DNA from 2 places in the Arcicella sp. genome. Region 1 is predicted to be linked to the other one. Evidence: riboswitches for the same ligand, from Rfam matches in the RefSeq annotation. Region 1 holds a riboswitch; the other holds the start of a gene.
What was found. Region 1 has a riboswitch for cobalamin ahead of metE (5-methyltetrahydropteroyltriglutamate--homocysteine S-methyltransferase). Riboswitches for the same ligand answer to the same signal wherever they lie in the genome.
Positions count from the first base shown of each region.

Region 1 (7,728 bases):
TTTTATCCGCCAAATCAGGCAATTGAGAACCGAATAATTTGTCAAAATCATGTTCATTCATTTTCCGTAAATTTTATACCATTCTGTTGCTATTGGGAGTGATTAATAATTTTAGTTTATTCATAAGATGATACTTAGTTGCTAATCAATGGTCATTCAGTACCATTAATTCTTGTAATTTTGTTCTGGCACGACTCAAATTAGAAAGGGATGTTCCAATATTAATTCCCAACATTTCGGCAATTTCTTTGTGTGGATAACCTTCGATAATATGAAGATTAAATATGGTTCGATACGATGGTGGTAATTGCTGGATTAAATTACCAATTTCTTCCACAGTGAATTTTTCAAAAATATCCATGTCTATACTCACTTCAGAGGCTTCCTCTACCCCAACGGAAGGTAATTCTCGGTGGCTTTTCCGTAAAAAATCTATACAGGTATTAACAATAATTTTTTTGAACCAAGTAACAAAAACCATATCTTCTTTATACTTGATTATGTTCGTGAAAACTTTCAAAAAACTATCATTTAATAATTCCTGAGCATTTTCAAGATTGGCTACATAACGCACACAAACGGACAATCCAAAACGATAAAAGCTGTTATAAAGCTGTCGTTGGGCATTAGGGTCATAGTTACGACACAGCTTCAATATTTTTACTAAATCGTCTTTTACCATTTCTTGATTTAGACTACGATAATTAGTTGAATCATATTGCGTAGGGAAAATTAATTTTAATTAAAACCTAAATATTCTTCCAATAAATTGGTTATTTATGAACACAAAGGATGAAAATCACGTCGGCTAACTTATTGTTTTACAGTAACTTACGATGTACTATTTTATTTTGTCCCAATACAGGAAGAAATTGCAATCAATAATATATATCCATCGCAAATGAAGACAGTTTTTCTTAAAATGTTAAATGGACTATCATTGTTTGTTTATAACGACGATAAAATAGTATCTCATATAATAATTTGTGGGTATAATTGAAGTAGAATAGTTTTCCAACCCATCTTACTTCAATTATGCCCACAAATTATTATGTGAGATCTGCATCGGAGACGTCTCCCGTGAAAAACCTTACTTTATTCCGCCAAAACCATTATTCTTAATTCTTGGGTAGCCAAAATCATGTTATTCAAAGCTTTTTGCGTTTCTGCCCATTTACGGGTTTTTAAACCGCAATCGGGGTTTACCCATAAATTACGAGCAGGAATATTTACTAACGCTTTTTCAAGTAATTGTACCATTTCGCTCACCTCTGGAACTCTTGGCGAATGAATATCATAAACACCTGGCCCAATTTCATTTGGATATTGAAAATTAGTAAAAACATCCAATAATTCCATTTGAGAGCGGGAAGTTTCTATCGTGATAACATCTGCGTCCATGTCGGCAATGTGCTTGATAATATCATTAAACTCCGAATAGCACATGTGTGTATTAATCTGGGTTACATCTTGGACTTGTGAGGCACTCAAGCGAAAGGCTTCAACCTATTCCCAATCCGCTTTTCTGAGTGGCAAGCCTTCACGAATGGCTGGTTCGTCAATTTGGATAATTTTAATCCCTGCATTTTCTAAATCGACTACCTCATCCCGAATCGCAAGTGCTATCTGAAAGGCAGTCGTCCGTCGTGGTTGGTCGTCTCTAACAAATGACCATTGCAAAATTGTAATGGGTCCTCTAAGCATCCCTTTCATCGGTTTTTTCGTTTTTGATTGGGCAAATTTAGACCATCGAACCGTCATGGGTGTAGTGCGTTCAACATCACCATAAATAATGGGAGGTTTTACACAACGACTACCATAACTTTGAACCCAACCATTTTGTGTAAATACATAACCCGATAATTGTTCTCCGAAATACTCAACCATATCATTGCGTTCAAATTCACCGTGAACCAATACATCTAAGCCAATTTTCTCCTGCCATACAATTGAGCTTTCAATTTCTTTTTCAATAAAATCATCGTATTCTATTTGCGAAATAATACCTTTCTTTAAATTCGCTCTGAGTTTACGCACTTCGTCTGTCTGTGGAAATGAGCCAATGGTTGTGGTTGGAAAAATAGGCAATTTTAATGCTTCCAATTGCAATTTTTGACGGATATAGAAAGGATTTTTTCTTTGAGAATCTTGTTCCGTAATCGCTCCAACTCGTTGTTTTACCAGCGGTTTATGAATCAACAAGGATGTTTTTCTTTTCTCAATCGCTCTTTGATTTTCGGCAAATTCTAAGGTAATAGATAAATCGTATTGTGAATTTGAAAGCCTTTCTAAGGTGACAATTTCAGCCAATTTTTGCTTGCCAAACGCTAACCAACTTTTAATTTCAAGGGTTAAAACGTCTTTATTTTTCTCTAATTCCAAATCACAAGGCGAATGTAAAAGCGAACACGAAGGGGCAATCATTATTCTATCCTCAGCGAAGGTTTTAACGGCTTTTTGAATAAAATCTAAAGCTATTTTAAAATCCGTTTTCCAAATATTTCGTCCATCCACAATGCCTAATGACAATATTTTGTCTGATTTTACAAAATGATAGATTTCTAAAATATCGCCTAATTGTGCAGGACAACGCACTAAATCTATGTGTAAACAGTCGATTGGAAGAGTGGTCGCCAAGTTGATATTATCGCCAGTACATTCAAAATACGTAGCCAGAAGAATCTTCAACGAAGGCACATTTTCTTTGATGGTTTGATAGGCTTTTTGGAAAGCGACTTTTTCATTTTCGGACAAATCCAAGGATAAATACGGTTCATCAATTTGCACCCATGTAGCTCCTTTATGCGCCAATTCTTGCAATATTTCAACGTAGATTGGAAGAATTTTATCCAATAAATCAATTCTATCGAATCCAGATGCTTTTTCTTTTCCTAATAGTAGAAAAGTAACGGGGCCAACTAATACTGGTTTGGAAATGATGCCCAATTGTTTAGCATCTTCAAAATCATGAATTATTTTATCTGAATAACGAGTAAATACCTGATTTTCAGTAAACTCTGGAACAATGTAATGATAATTGGTATCAAACCATTTGGTCATTTCCATCGCACCAATATCCGCTTCTGCCGTCTGTAATCCCCTTGCCATTGCAAAATATACATCCGTTTCTGAACTGTTTTGGCTATTTACTACCACCTGATATCTTTCAGGAATTGCTCCAACCATCAAGGCGGTGTCAAGCACGTGGTCATAAAATGAAAAATCATTGGAAGGAATCAACGTCAAACCTGCGTCAATTTGCATTTGCCAATTTTGGTGGCGAATCTTGCGCCCAATCTTTTGCAACTCATCTTGGGAGATTTTGCCCGCCCAAAATTGTTCTAATCCTTTTTTTAATTCTCTTTGGCTACCAATTCGTGGATAACCTAAATTGTGAGTAATCATTGTCTTTTTGTTTTAAATGAAAAAACTCAAGACACCCAAACCGTCCTTCAAAAGCTGTACGCACACGAATTCTCTAACAGGGCATATACTTAAAAAGCAAATACTCTTTTATACGATTCGATGAAATAAAATTAGTTTAATACGTGGCTTACACCCTTTTCGTGAGCGTGTAATCATTGAGATAGAAGGCAAGTCTCCTGACTTATAACATCTTTCCCGCCCTTCTCATTCTGTTAGAACAATGGGCAACGTGGGGATTGACTTGTTTCAGTTTGAAACGGTTAAATACAGTAGCACGACTGTTCGTGATTCACACACGATTCCTTTTTAATTTTATCTAAAAGTTCCCTTTTAGCAAAAACCAACTATCCGATTGACGGGTATTTTTGAAACATTACAAAGGTAATAGGCTGAGTCTTATAATAATAGAAAATCTACTAATTGATAATATTTTGGTTATTATATCTAAAATAAAAAATAGATATATTATCTGAGAGTGACGATTAGAAGAGTATTAAAATTTTTAACTTCTTCGACTGCGAAAGTGCGTAAAATATTGACCGATAATAGTGTTCCCTTTTATTTTAGGTTTAAAAGAAAGCAAGGATTATTAAAATCTCAAAGACAAGCCTTTGCAGCTTGCTTTTGACTGATAAAAATATTTTGGCTTTATTAAGACACGCTTGGTACTTCTAAAACCTATATAAATTCTTCTGTATTATTGCTGTGTTTATATCTTACTCGGCAAATATTTCACCAATTTAAAAATAAATCTCTATATTATTTAAAATATTTACCCAAAAATAGAGTTCCAAATAACATCATAAACATCGGTTGCCAAAATATCTTTATCCGAAATTTTTTGGTCAGAAATTAACACTGGATAAAATTCTTTACCCGCTAATGTTCCTCCGTGAGAACCTTTTACCAACGTAGCATCCAAAGGAATTACATCCATTAAATATCTAAATCCCAATAGTTTACGAGCTAATTTATAAGCAGCTCTTAGTTTTATGAATGGATTTTTTGGATTCATAAACATTTCCACGGGGTCATAACCTGGCTTTTTATGAATATCCACCAATCTTGCAAAATCGGGAGCTTTTGCATCATCAAGCCAATAATAATAGGTAAACCAAGCGTCTGGTTCTGCCATCACAACTAAATCTCCCGAACGTTCATGGTCGAGATGATGTTCTTTTTTTCCTTCTTCGTCCAACACCAAAGCAATTCCTTCGGTATTTTCTAAAATGGTTTTAACTCGCTCTTTTTCAGATAAATCATTAAAATAAATATGGGCAATTTGGTGGTCGGCGGTTGCAAATGCTTTAGAAATTCCAGCATCCAGTAACTCCAAACCTTGCTCAATTCTGATTGAAATTAAACCATTTTCTCTTAAAATTCGATTAATATGAATTGGGCGACTGACATTATTAATTCCGTATTCCGACAGTAAAATAATGTTTGCCCCCGTGCTTTTATAATGGCTTACTAACTCTTCAACCAATTTGTCAATTTCGCCTAATTCTTTACTGATTTTTGAAAAATCAACGCCAAATTTTTGCAAACAATAATCTAAATGGGGCAAATAAATGAGCGACAAAGTGGGGTCTTCGGCTTTATCCACCCAAATTGAAGCATCAGCAATCCACTTGGAAGATTTGATGTTGGCATTGGGTCCCCAAAAACTAAAAAGGGGAAATGTACCTAATGCGGCTTGAAGTTTATACCGTAAATCTGGGGGTTGTGAGTAACAATCGGGCGCTTTTACACCATCAGCGTGATATTGTGGGCGAGGAGTTACGCTAAAATCAGCTGAAGAATACATATTATACCACCAAAACATTTTGGAACACGTAAACTTCGGGTTGTTCTTTTTGGCGGCTTCCCAAATTTTATCGGCTTTCACTAATTTATTAGACTGCTTCCAAAACTTCACTTCACTATCATCACGGTCATACCATCCATTCCCCACAATTCCATGCGTGTCGGGGAATTTCCCAGTCACATAACAACTTTGAGCCGTGGTGGTTACGGCAGGAAAAACGGGCATAATATGCGTTAAATGATGTTCTGAAAGGTATTTTTTCAAAAAAGGCGTGTGTTCGCCAATCAGGCTTGTACTAAGTCCTACGATATCAATGACTACTGTTTTTTGCATAATGTTGATGAGTTAAGTACCACAGACTGATTGTCTATATTACTGAGCCAAAATACTTTGTACCCAAGCAATTTCACGGATAATAGATTCATTCAGCGGAACTTGCACCGAGGCAGGTAAAACGCCCCACGTGTAAGTTTCTATTTCTAAATGATTGGTAAAAGGCGTTGCTTTTTGAATCGCTAAGGTTTTAACAATTTCTGATTGCGTTGAACTCAATAATCCATACGTTTCCAAGAATAATGGTACGTGAAAATGCACTCGCCACTGGGTATGTTTTCCGTCTTCAAAACTATCAATGGCTTGTTTTAAATCGGGATATTTATCAAATTTTCCATCAGTACGAAGGGCAACAACTTGGTGTAAATACGTTGGTTCATCGTATTGAGCAATGCCTTTTAATTTAGCGACTGCATCAGTCGTAAAATCTACTTTAATGGCTGAGCTTATCTGTATTTTGCCAACCTTAATTCCTAAAGTATTTAATTGGTCGATGGCAGGTTGTGGTTCTTCGTAACTCACCCCAAAATGACAAATATCATAGCACAATTGAATATGCGTATTGATGATTTCTTTAGCTGATTTGGCAGAGATCGACTTTTGAGCAAAATGTTCGATAGCCTGCGGCATTAAAACATTTTGATACCAGTCGATAAATTCTACTGAATTTTCTAAAATTCCATCGGGTTCTGGTTCTATATCAAGGTGTAATATTTTACCTGTTTCTTCCGCAATTTTCATCAATTCGTCCACGACTAACAACATATTTTGCGTTGCAATTTGAACGGCATTGGCTAAACTTTGTTCATCTTTCCACCAAAAACGATACGATAGTGGAGATGTTGAAATACCGCCTTCTGTCAATTGATTTGGTAAGATTTGAGCTAATAAACGGAACATTCTGATGGTATAATCTACTCGTTCTGTACTTGTCCAATCGGGAGCGTGAACATTATCTTTTACCACCACATCATGAAAACCACCGTAAGGAAATCCGTTCATCGTGAAAACGTAGCAATCATTATCTATTAACCATTGTTGAAAATTTTGCAAATTTTGCGGTTCAGACAAATCAATACTCGCCTGATTTGCCAGTCTAAGCCCAATGCCGAAGGGTTTGTCGGGACAAATATTCTTTTTTATCGAAGGAATATTTTCTTGTAATACCGAAAAATGATGTTGCCAATCTTCGCCGGTATGAATGTTGCTGCAATACGTTAATTGTCCGAAAGGAGTTTGCATGGGAATTGATTAAAATATAAGTGGGGGAATTTTTCTTACGATATGCTTAAAATATCGACTGATTTTTTCATTAATTCAAAGTCAATTTCGTGGACTTCTACGCCTTTTCCTAAAGCCTCCAAAAGCGTTATCGTCAATTCTCCGCCCAAATGTTCTCTAAATTCATTGAGCCCTTTCCAGAGATTTATTTTATCGTTGTCAGCTAAAGCAGGATGATAAATTTCAAATCCGAGGGTTTTCAATAATTTGATAATTCGATGAAGTTCTTCTTCCGAAATTTGTCCTTTTAAATGCGAATAAACTGAATCAAGAGCAATTCCGATGGCTACGGCTTCTCCGTGACGAATCTCAAAATTGGTCAAATATTCCAATTTATGAGCTGCCCAATGTCCAAAATCCAATGGACGAGCCGAACCTAATTCAAAGGGGTCACCACTTGAAATATGCTGAACGTGTAACTCGGCACTTCTAAAAATTTGGTAGTACATCACCGATTCATCCCGTTTTGCCATCGCCTCAGCATTAATTTCTAACCATTCAAAAAAGGCTAAATCTTTAATGAGAGCCACTTTTATGGCCTCTGAAATGCCCGAACGCCAGTCTCTATCACTGAGTGTTCGTAAGAAATTCGCATCATTAAAAACGGCAATTGGCGGAGCAAATGTGCCTAAAAAGTTCTTTTTTCCAAAGAAATTAATGCCATTTTTTACCCCAACGCCCGAGTCATTTTGTGAAAGAACCGTACTTGGAATTCTGATGTGTTTTACCCCACGATGAGCAATTGCTGAGGCATATCCGGTAACATCCAAAAATGCCCCACCACCAATCGCCACAACGAAGGAATGACGGTCAATGCCATGATTATCAATGGCTTGCAAAATTTCATCTAAAAATTTAGGGTCATTTTTTACTTGCTCGCC
Region 1 is NZ_CBABQS010000007.1:25,667-33,394, forward strand. It holds gene AC1W31_RS03235 (hypothetical protein) at 1-61, opposite strand, end outside; gene AC1W31_RS03240 (RNA polymerase sigma factor) at 146-682, opposite strand; partial or broken gene metE (5-methyltetrahydropteroyltriglutamate--homocysteine S-methyltransferase) at 1,096-3,405, opposite strand; cobalamin riboswitch at 3,576-3,786, opposite strand; gene AC1W31_RS03250 (alkaline phosphatase family protein) at 4,199-5,566, opposite strand; gene eboE (metabolite traffic protein EboE) at 5,606-6,808, opposite strand; gene AC1W31_RS03260 (3-dehydroquinate synthase) at 6,844-7,728, opposite strand, start outside.

Region 2 (7,728 bases), on a different contig from region 1:
TGATTTATCCAAATGATTTCCGTTGATGGCAACGACAATTGTTTTAAAACCTAAATTCCAAAATTCATCCAATAATTCCAAAGAAGGACGTTTCCAGATGGGGAATACTCCTTTCATGCCGACTTCCGCTAATCGTTCTTCCCGATGTTTACGCAAATCTTCCAAGAAAATATCGCCAAAAATGGAGTATTCAATGCCTGTATCAATCAAAGGCTGCATGGTTTCTGCCATTTTCGCTTGGTATTCTTCCATCGAAACAGTTTCTGCCAAACGTAATTTTATCAAATTAATACCGATATTTTCGGCTTGTTGGTCGAGCAATTCTTCCCGAACACCGTGCATCGAAACTCGCTTGAAGGAATCATTCAAGGAAGTCAATAAATATTCAACTTCGTATTCTTTATTTTTCAGAATATGATATAGCGAGAGGGCTGAATCTTTTCCTCCCGACCAATTCATTAAGGCTCTTTTTTGCATTTGAGTAGAGATAACAGAAATAATATTTATTGGAAATAAAATTTGGTCTGACACTTACGCAACAGACTAACCAACAAGTTAGAGGAAAATTTAATTGAGTGATGCGTTATCATTCAACCGAAATCTCATCGAAAATAGCATAAACTTTATGCTTCAGCGACTCGGGAATTTTAAAGAGTGTAGGGTGAAATAATGCCGCCAAAATTTCGATACCATTTACTAAGGTCGAAGCACTTGGTTGGGTAAACAAATCATAATCAAGGATATAAACCAATTTATTTTGAACCGCTTGCAGATTCTGCCAACCTTTTTTTGAGGTTAATAGGTGTAATTCTTCCAGACTTCTTTTGGTTTCAAAACCGCAAGGAGCGATGACTAAAACTTCTGGGTCATATTTTACTACTTTTTCCCAGGAAGTCACAATGCTATCTCCCGAAGGATTTCCCAACATATCCGTTCCACCCGCATACGCAATTTGATGCGGAATCCAGTGTCCACAGTTATAAATTGGTTCAATCCATTCCATCAACATCACTCGCTTCGGCAAAGCCCGATATTCTCGGAGTACGTCAATGGCGGTATCAATACGATGTTGAAGTTTCGCCAAATAATGAAAAGCGGCTTCTTCTCGACCCAGTGCCGAAGCAATTGTGATGGCAGACTGAAATACATCAGTCAAACTTTGGGGTGTTAGTGTAATGATGATGGGTGTTTTTTCAAGATTATCAATGACCGCTTGGGTACATTTGGTGTCAATTTGGCAAACTTCACAAACGTCTTGCGTGATGACAATATCGGGAGCGATGGCTTGCAATTTATCTTCTTCTACGTAATAAAGGCTTTTCCCTTGGGCTTTTGAAGCGGAAAAAATACGGTCAATTTCTTCACTCGAATAATCTTTTCCTTCCAATACGCAACGAACCAAAATCTGTTTATCAGCCCGTGATTTCTCGGGACATTCAAAAGTTACGCCATACAAAAGGTCTTGCAAACCCATGTCGTAAATCATTTGCGTGGCGGCAGGAAGGAAAGAAACGGCTTTCATATTGTTTTTGGATTTTTGTTATTCGTTGTCCGATGTTTGGTCTCGATGTTCGATTTTCGTTGCTCGATGTTTGATATTCGGTGTTTGATGTTCGGTATTCGATTTTCGGAAGAAGACCAAACATCGAACATCATACATCGAAACTAAGCTAATTTTGGAAATCGTACTTGCAACAATTCAAATGCACCAAACATTAACCCACTATATGCCAATGTCCCGACTAAAAAGTTTTTCATATACGGAAATCCTTGCGTTAAACACTGTACATAACCAGCCCAATCACGGCTGAATGGAAGCATGGTTCTTAAATCTGTTCCGCCACCAATCCAAACGGTTGTATCTGCCAAAACCCAATGCAAAACCGAGGCAATAATTGCCGCCAAAATCACATTTTGAACATTTATTTTTTGAAGAATTACCTTTCCGAATAAAACGATTAGGGCAAAAATTCCGTAAATCCAGTACCAACCATCGTACATTGCTCCGTATTTTCCTTGAAAAACGACTTTATTTATCACCAAATCGCTCACTAAAAGCGTGAGAATTGGCAAGGCAAAAGCTTTCCATCGACTCGAATAATACGCTCCGCCAAATAATCCCAATGCACCGATTGGCGTATAATTGGCAAATGGTGTCAGTTGAGCAGCATTGGTAATTCGTAATAAAGCGATTGCTAAAATGAAGCAAAGCAAGGTTAAAAAACGGGGATTTAATGTCTGTTTCATCTATTTAAAATTTTCAAGATTAGCTGAATATTAAAAATTCAGCTAATCTTTTTTTATTTAGTTTATTTGAATAAAAAGCCTTCTGGACCGATTCCAGCCTTTAAAGAATCAATTAATGTTCCATTGGCTTGGTAACGGAAAACGTAACCTGCTTGCTTAAGTGATGGAGAAAATCCCGCATAAATATTCCCAGTATTTGGGTCAGTAGTTAATCCAGAAAATACTTTATTAATGACAGGCTTAGTAGTTAAAACACTTGAATCATTGATGCCAAAACTGTATGTTTCTCCTTTTTGCTTATAATTATCGGCAGCATCAGCGTAAGAATAGGCAAATAAAATAGCCGTTTTTTCTTTATTGAAAGTAAAACTTCCTGCCGATTTTATGCTACTTGGTGAAGCAAAGGCAATACGACTTTCCACCGCTTTCGAGATTAGGTTGAATTTTACAAATTTTCCATCCGCATAAAGCCATATTTTTCCATTGGCATCCGCACCAATTAATTGGGGTTCATATCCTATTTCAACAGTTTGTTTAATAGCATCGGCTTGCGTATCAATGATTGAAATAGTCGTTGCATCGCTATAAGTTGTCGTGGCTACAATCGCTTCATTGCCAACAACCAATAATTTATTTGCACCTTTCTGTACAGCAATTTTCTTAATTACTTTATTAGTCGTTAAATCAATTACCAAAACGTAGCCAGGCTTGTATGAATAATCAGCATTGAAGGAATCCCAACACGTTACGTAGGCTTTATTGGTTCCTGCTTTTGCTACATAGCGAGGGTTTTCAAGATCACTCGAAGGAATTTTTGCCACCGATTTAAACGTACGGGCATTCACAATTTCGATTGCATCTTTTCCAGCCGTAGCGTTATCTACCAAAATAATTCCTTTGCCATCTATTTCAGCATAATCACTTACGCCACCAGCCAAAGAATTAACATTTTCTGTTTGAAAAATATCAAAACTAAGCGCTTTTGTCGTCGAATTTATCAAACTAATTGAACCATTATTATCGAAGAAATTCCCTCTGTTTATCACAAAAACGCCTGTATCGTAAGGTTGAGAAGGCTCTGGCTCAGAAGTTGATTTACAAGCATTTAGCCCTAAAATTAAAGCACAAGCGGCTAATGAACGTATATTAATAGTATTAAACTGCATTATTGTATTGATTTATATGAATGAAAATTATTGAATTTTATTTATTGAAACCATTCCCCGAAAACACCAAGCCCAAAGAAAAACTACGCCCTGGCATCGCATTTTTTCTAACGCTCGGATAAACGGTATCCGTCAAATTATTGACTTGGAAAATAAGATTACTTTGAATTTTGCCGATATGAATTTTGCCCGAAACTGTACTATTTACGATAAAGTACGACGGAAATGGTCGCCCTGAATGGTCAAAAGTGATATAGCGTTCGGAATTATAAAGCCCTTGAACATTCAATGACCAATCGCCTTTGCCCACGTATGCCGTTCCCGTGAGCGTGTGTAAGGGAACGTAAATTAATTGCTTGCCAATAATATCAACGGCATAAACATCATAGACTTTTTGCTGAGATGCATCGGTGTAAGCATAAGTAGCCGATACGCCCGCCAACATTTTGTCTTTTAAATATTTAGCACTACCCATTATTTCAAATCCTTGACTCAATACTTGCTGTAAATTCTCTACTCGGTAGCCTTTATCGGGATTCCAATACGTCCAATTATCAATCAAATTATGATAAACATTTACGCCTAATGAAGCATTGAGATTCGTAGAAATAACTTGTTTCCAATTCGCTCCAATTTCTTTGTTCAATCCACTTTCAGGTTGAATATTGAGATTGCCCAATACTTTCCAATAGCGTTCATTGAGCGTTGGCAAACGATAACTTTTAGCAATATTTCCTGTTAATTTGATTTGTGTTTTTTCGTTTGAAATTACCGCATATTCTAAGCCAAAAGAGGGCGTAAACGGAGCAACATAACGAGTTGAAAACGCCTGACGAAGATTTAACGAAGCAGTTAGTTTTTGGGTAAATTGTTGACGTAATAAAGCAAAAATATCTTGTCGGCTTTCGGTGATTGAGCCACCACCATAACCATCAACTTTGGCGATGTAATGCACAAATTCAGCGCCAATTCTCAAGGAAGTTTGTTGGAAGGAATCTTTCTTTTTTATAGAAAATTCGTGTTCGGCACGAGCAATGTATCTATCTGTTTCTGAATGACTTGGCGTTAAAAAATCGCCCGTTCCGTAATCCAAAATATCTTTGATAAAACCAGCTTTTACATTGGTATTGCCAAATTGGTAAGCTGATAAAACACGGTAGGCTTTGCTTTGCGTAATTTCCCGAAAAGCAATCACATCGGGCTGGATGGCCAATTTATTATCGGTCACCCAGATATTTAAAGAAAGCGTATTTCCATTCTTTTTCTTCAAATATAAATCTTGAATGAATCCTTTTTGGGCAGTTTCTGATGGCTCAATCGGGTAAGTTCTCCCGGTGTTGTCGGTTCGTTCGGTTGCGTTGAAATGGTTGTTATATTGACTTCCATACAATAAGGTTTTTCCCGAAAACTGTAAGCCCGATTTACTGACTTTTACAAATCTCAAACCCGTTTGTCCATTATAATTATCAAAACTTCCGTACTGACCGCCAACGGTGAAATTCGTGCCTTTTTGTTTCCATTTCGGAACGGAACTCAACAAAATACTTCCACCAACCGCATCCGTACCTACGCAACTGGCGGCTGAACCATATTGAATTGACATCTCGTCGAAACCCAACACTGGAACGGTGGAAAAATCCATTTGTCCCGCCATTGGGCTATTGATATTGAGTCCATTCCAAAGTACCGCAGTATGCATTGCCGAAGTTCCACGAAAAGAAATGCTTGTTAATTGTCCAGAACCGTAACTTTTAAAAGCAATTGGTGATTGAAATTGCAAGAAATCGGCTAAGGTTTGGAATTGAAATCTGGCTAAAGTTGCCGAGTCTATTTTTTGCACTTTCAAACCCGCCATAAAGTGTTCAGTGGCAAAACCCATCACTTTTACTTCATCAATTTGCTTGTTGGCAATTTCTTGGGCGTAGCCAAACAGGGGTAAAACCAGACCCAATAATGAAAATAAAATTCGATAACGCACAGAATACACGACAAGAGACATAACAAAAATTCGTTAAGCCTTGACCGACGGAAGTACCGCTGAAATTGACCAAGAAAATAAAAAGAGAAATTCTAACGCTCGATTGTGTTCATCTTCCGTAAACAAAAATCAAGAATGATTCAATGGCAGGTCTCCTGACTCGTTTTATCATTACCTAAACCTTCCCAGAGTTTAATTGATAATTGATAATTGATAATTATCAATTCTTTCCAGTGGTTATTGAAGCATGGTAATGACTTTATAAAACTTACAGTTGCGGGGACAGTATCGGCATTGAACCGATTTCCCTATTAAGCGTTAAATTCGTTTGATAACGAATAGAAAGCACCATAAACTGTTGCAAAGGTAGTGGGAAAATTTAAAGATTATAATTTGCCATCAAAATTATTGGAAAAATTATCAAGATAAAGTTTTGCAACATTGTATTATTCAAGGTCAAATTATTGAATAATGAACCTAAAGTTTACAGACTTTTCTTAAAAACTTAACACAAAAAATTTTTTTGAGTTAAACCTTATCCCTACATTCGTTGTCACAAAAATAATATTCTCTTAACATTTAAATAATATTGATAATGAAATCAGATAACAGAAGTCTCTCAAATGACATATCGGCAGTAATTTTAGGAAAATTGCACGGATTGAACGCAAAAAGCGCTAAAAAATTAGTGAAAGCCGTTGATGAATGTTCTAAGGATATCGTAAAGAAATTTGCAAAATTGCAAAAAGACGAAGAAGAGGATCAAGAAAAAGATGCCATTAAAGCGACAAAAAAATTAGTAGCAAAAGCGAAAAAAGTGGCAAAAGCGAAAGAAAAGGCGGCTGAAAAAGCAGCATTGAATGCTAAAATTTCCATCGTAACCAACGATAAAACTTCTTCATCTCCCAAGCCAGCCGCTGCACCCAAAGCAAAAGTAGCAACACCAGCTCCTACTAAAAAAAGCACTTCAAAGAATAAACCCGCTTCAAAACCAGTGACTCCTGAAGTTGAGCCTATTACAGACTCAGAATAATTGCCGGTTATCAAGCTAAAAAGAGCGTTTGTCAAAAATCTAAATCATTTTTGACAAACGCTCTTTGTTTTGTGTGACGATTCGGGGGCTAATATGGTTCTCAAACCAACTACAAAAAACCAAAACTTATAATTATGTCAAATATCTTAGAAGCTCAGCACGTTGTTAAACGCTATTCCGAACACACCGCCTTAGATGATGTCAGTATTGAAGTTCCTCAAGGTTCTATTTTTGGGTTATTGGGTCCCAATGGAGCGGGCAAAACTTCGCTCATCAGAATTATCAACCAAATCACCGCACCTGACGAAGGAATAATTATGCTCAACGGTGAACGACTCCAACCCAAACACATTGAAGACATCGGCTACTTGCCCGAAGAACGTGGACTTTATAAAAAAATGAAAGTCGGCGAACAACTTTTATATCTTGCCCAGTTGAAAGGCATGAAAAAAGCCGAAGCACTCGAAAAACTAAAACGTTGGTTTATTAAATTTGACATTAAAGAATGGTGGGATAAAAATGTGGAAGACCTTTCAAAAGGGATGCAACAGAAAACACAATTCATCGCTACCATTGTTCATGAACCTAAACTAATCATTTTGGACGAACCTTTTTCGGGTTTCGACCCCATCAATGCAAATTTATTGAAAGACGAAATTTTGGAATTGAAAGAACGGGGTACAACCATCATTTTCTCGACTCACAGAATGGAATCTGTGGAAGAATTGTGCGATAATATTGCTTTAATAAATAAATCAAAAGTGGTATTGCACGGAGGCAAAAAAGAGGTAAAAAATCGTTTTAAAGATAATTCTTACACCATCCAATTTACGGGAGATTTACCCACTGAAAACGGCATTTTTGAAGTATTGAATACCAAAAGATTGGAAGATAATATTATACAAGCGCATATTCGTAATACACAAGAAATGCCTGTAAACCAGTTAATTAATCATTTAATTCAGCACGTTGAACTAAACTCTTTTAATGAAAATATTCCTTCATTCAATGAAATTTTCATTAAAGTTGTCGGTGGAGAAGCCAATGATTTGTTGTAATCCGATTTTCTAAAATAAATCTTAAGATATAACCTCCGTTGCGGAAGCATCGGGCTACAAATATGAACAAAATATTACTCATTATACAAAGAGAATACCTAACACGGGTACGCAAAAAATCTTTCTGGATTGCTTCAATCCTTGTTCCATTTCTGTTGGCAGGCGTTTATGCCATTCCAGTTTACTTAGCCTTGAATTCAAATGAAACCAAGACTATTGAAATTGTGGATGACAGCGGATTGTTCA
Region 2 is NZ_CBABQS010000024.1:5,209-12,936, forward strand. It holds gene AC1W31_RS08940 (Dph6-related ATP pyrophosphatase) at 1-477, opposite strand, end outside; gene AC1W31_RS08945 (ABC transporter substrate-binding protein) at 587-1,522, opposite strand; gene AC1W31_RS08950 (DUF6580 family putative transport protein) at 1,666-2,247, opposite strand; gene AC1W31_RS08955 (YncE family protein) at 2,310-3,413, opposite strand; gene AC1W31_RS08960 (TonB-dependent receptor plug domain-containing protein) at 3,451-5,412, opposite strand; cobalamin riboswitch at 5,520-5,759, opposite strand; gene AC1W31_RS08965 (hypothetical protein) at 5,987-6,424, shown strand; gene AC1W31_RS08970 (ABC transporter ATP-binding protein) at 6,559-7,482, shown strand; gene AC1W31_RS08975 (ABC transporter permease) at 7,545-7,728, shown strand, end outside.
Region 2: it holds a riboswitch for cobalamin, as region 1 does, so the genes downstream of both, AC1W31_RS08960 (TonB-dependent receptor plug domain-containing protein) here and metE (5-methyltetrahydropteroyltriglutamate--homocysteine S-methyltransferase) in region 1, are expected to answer to the same signal.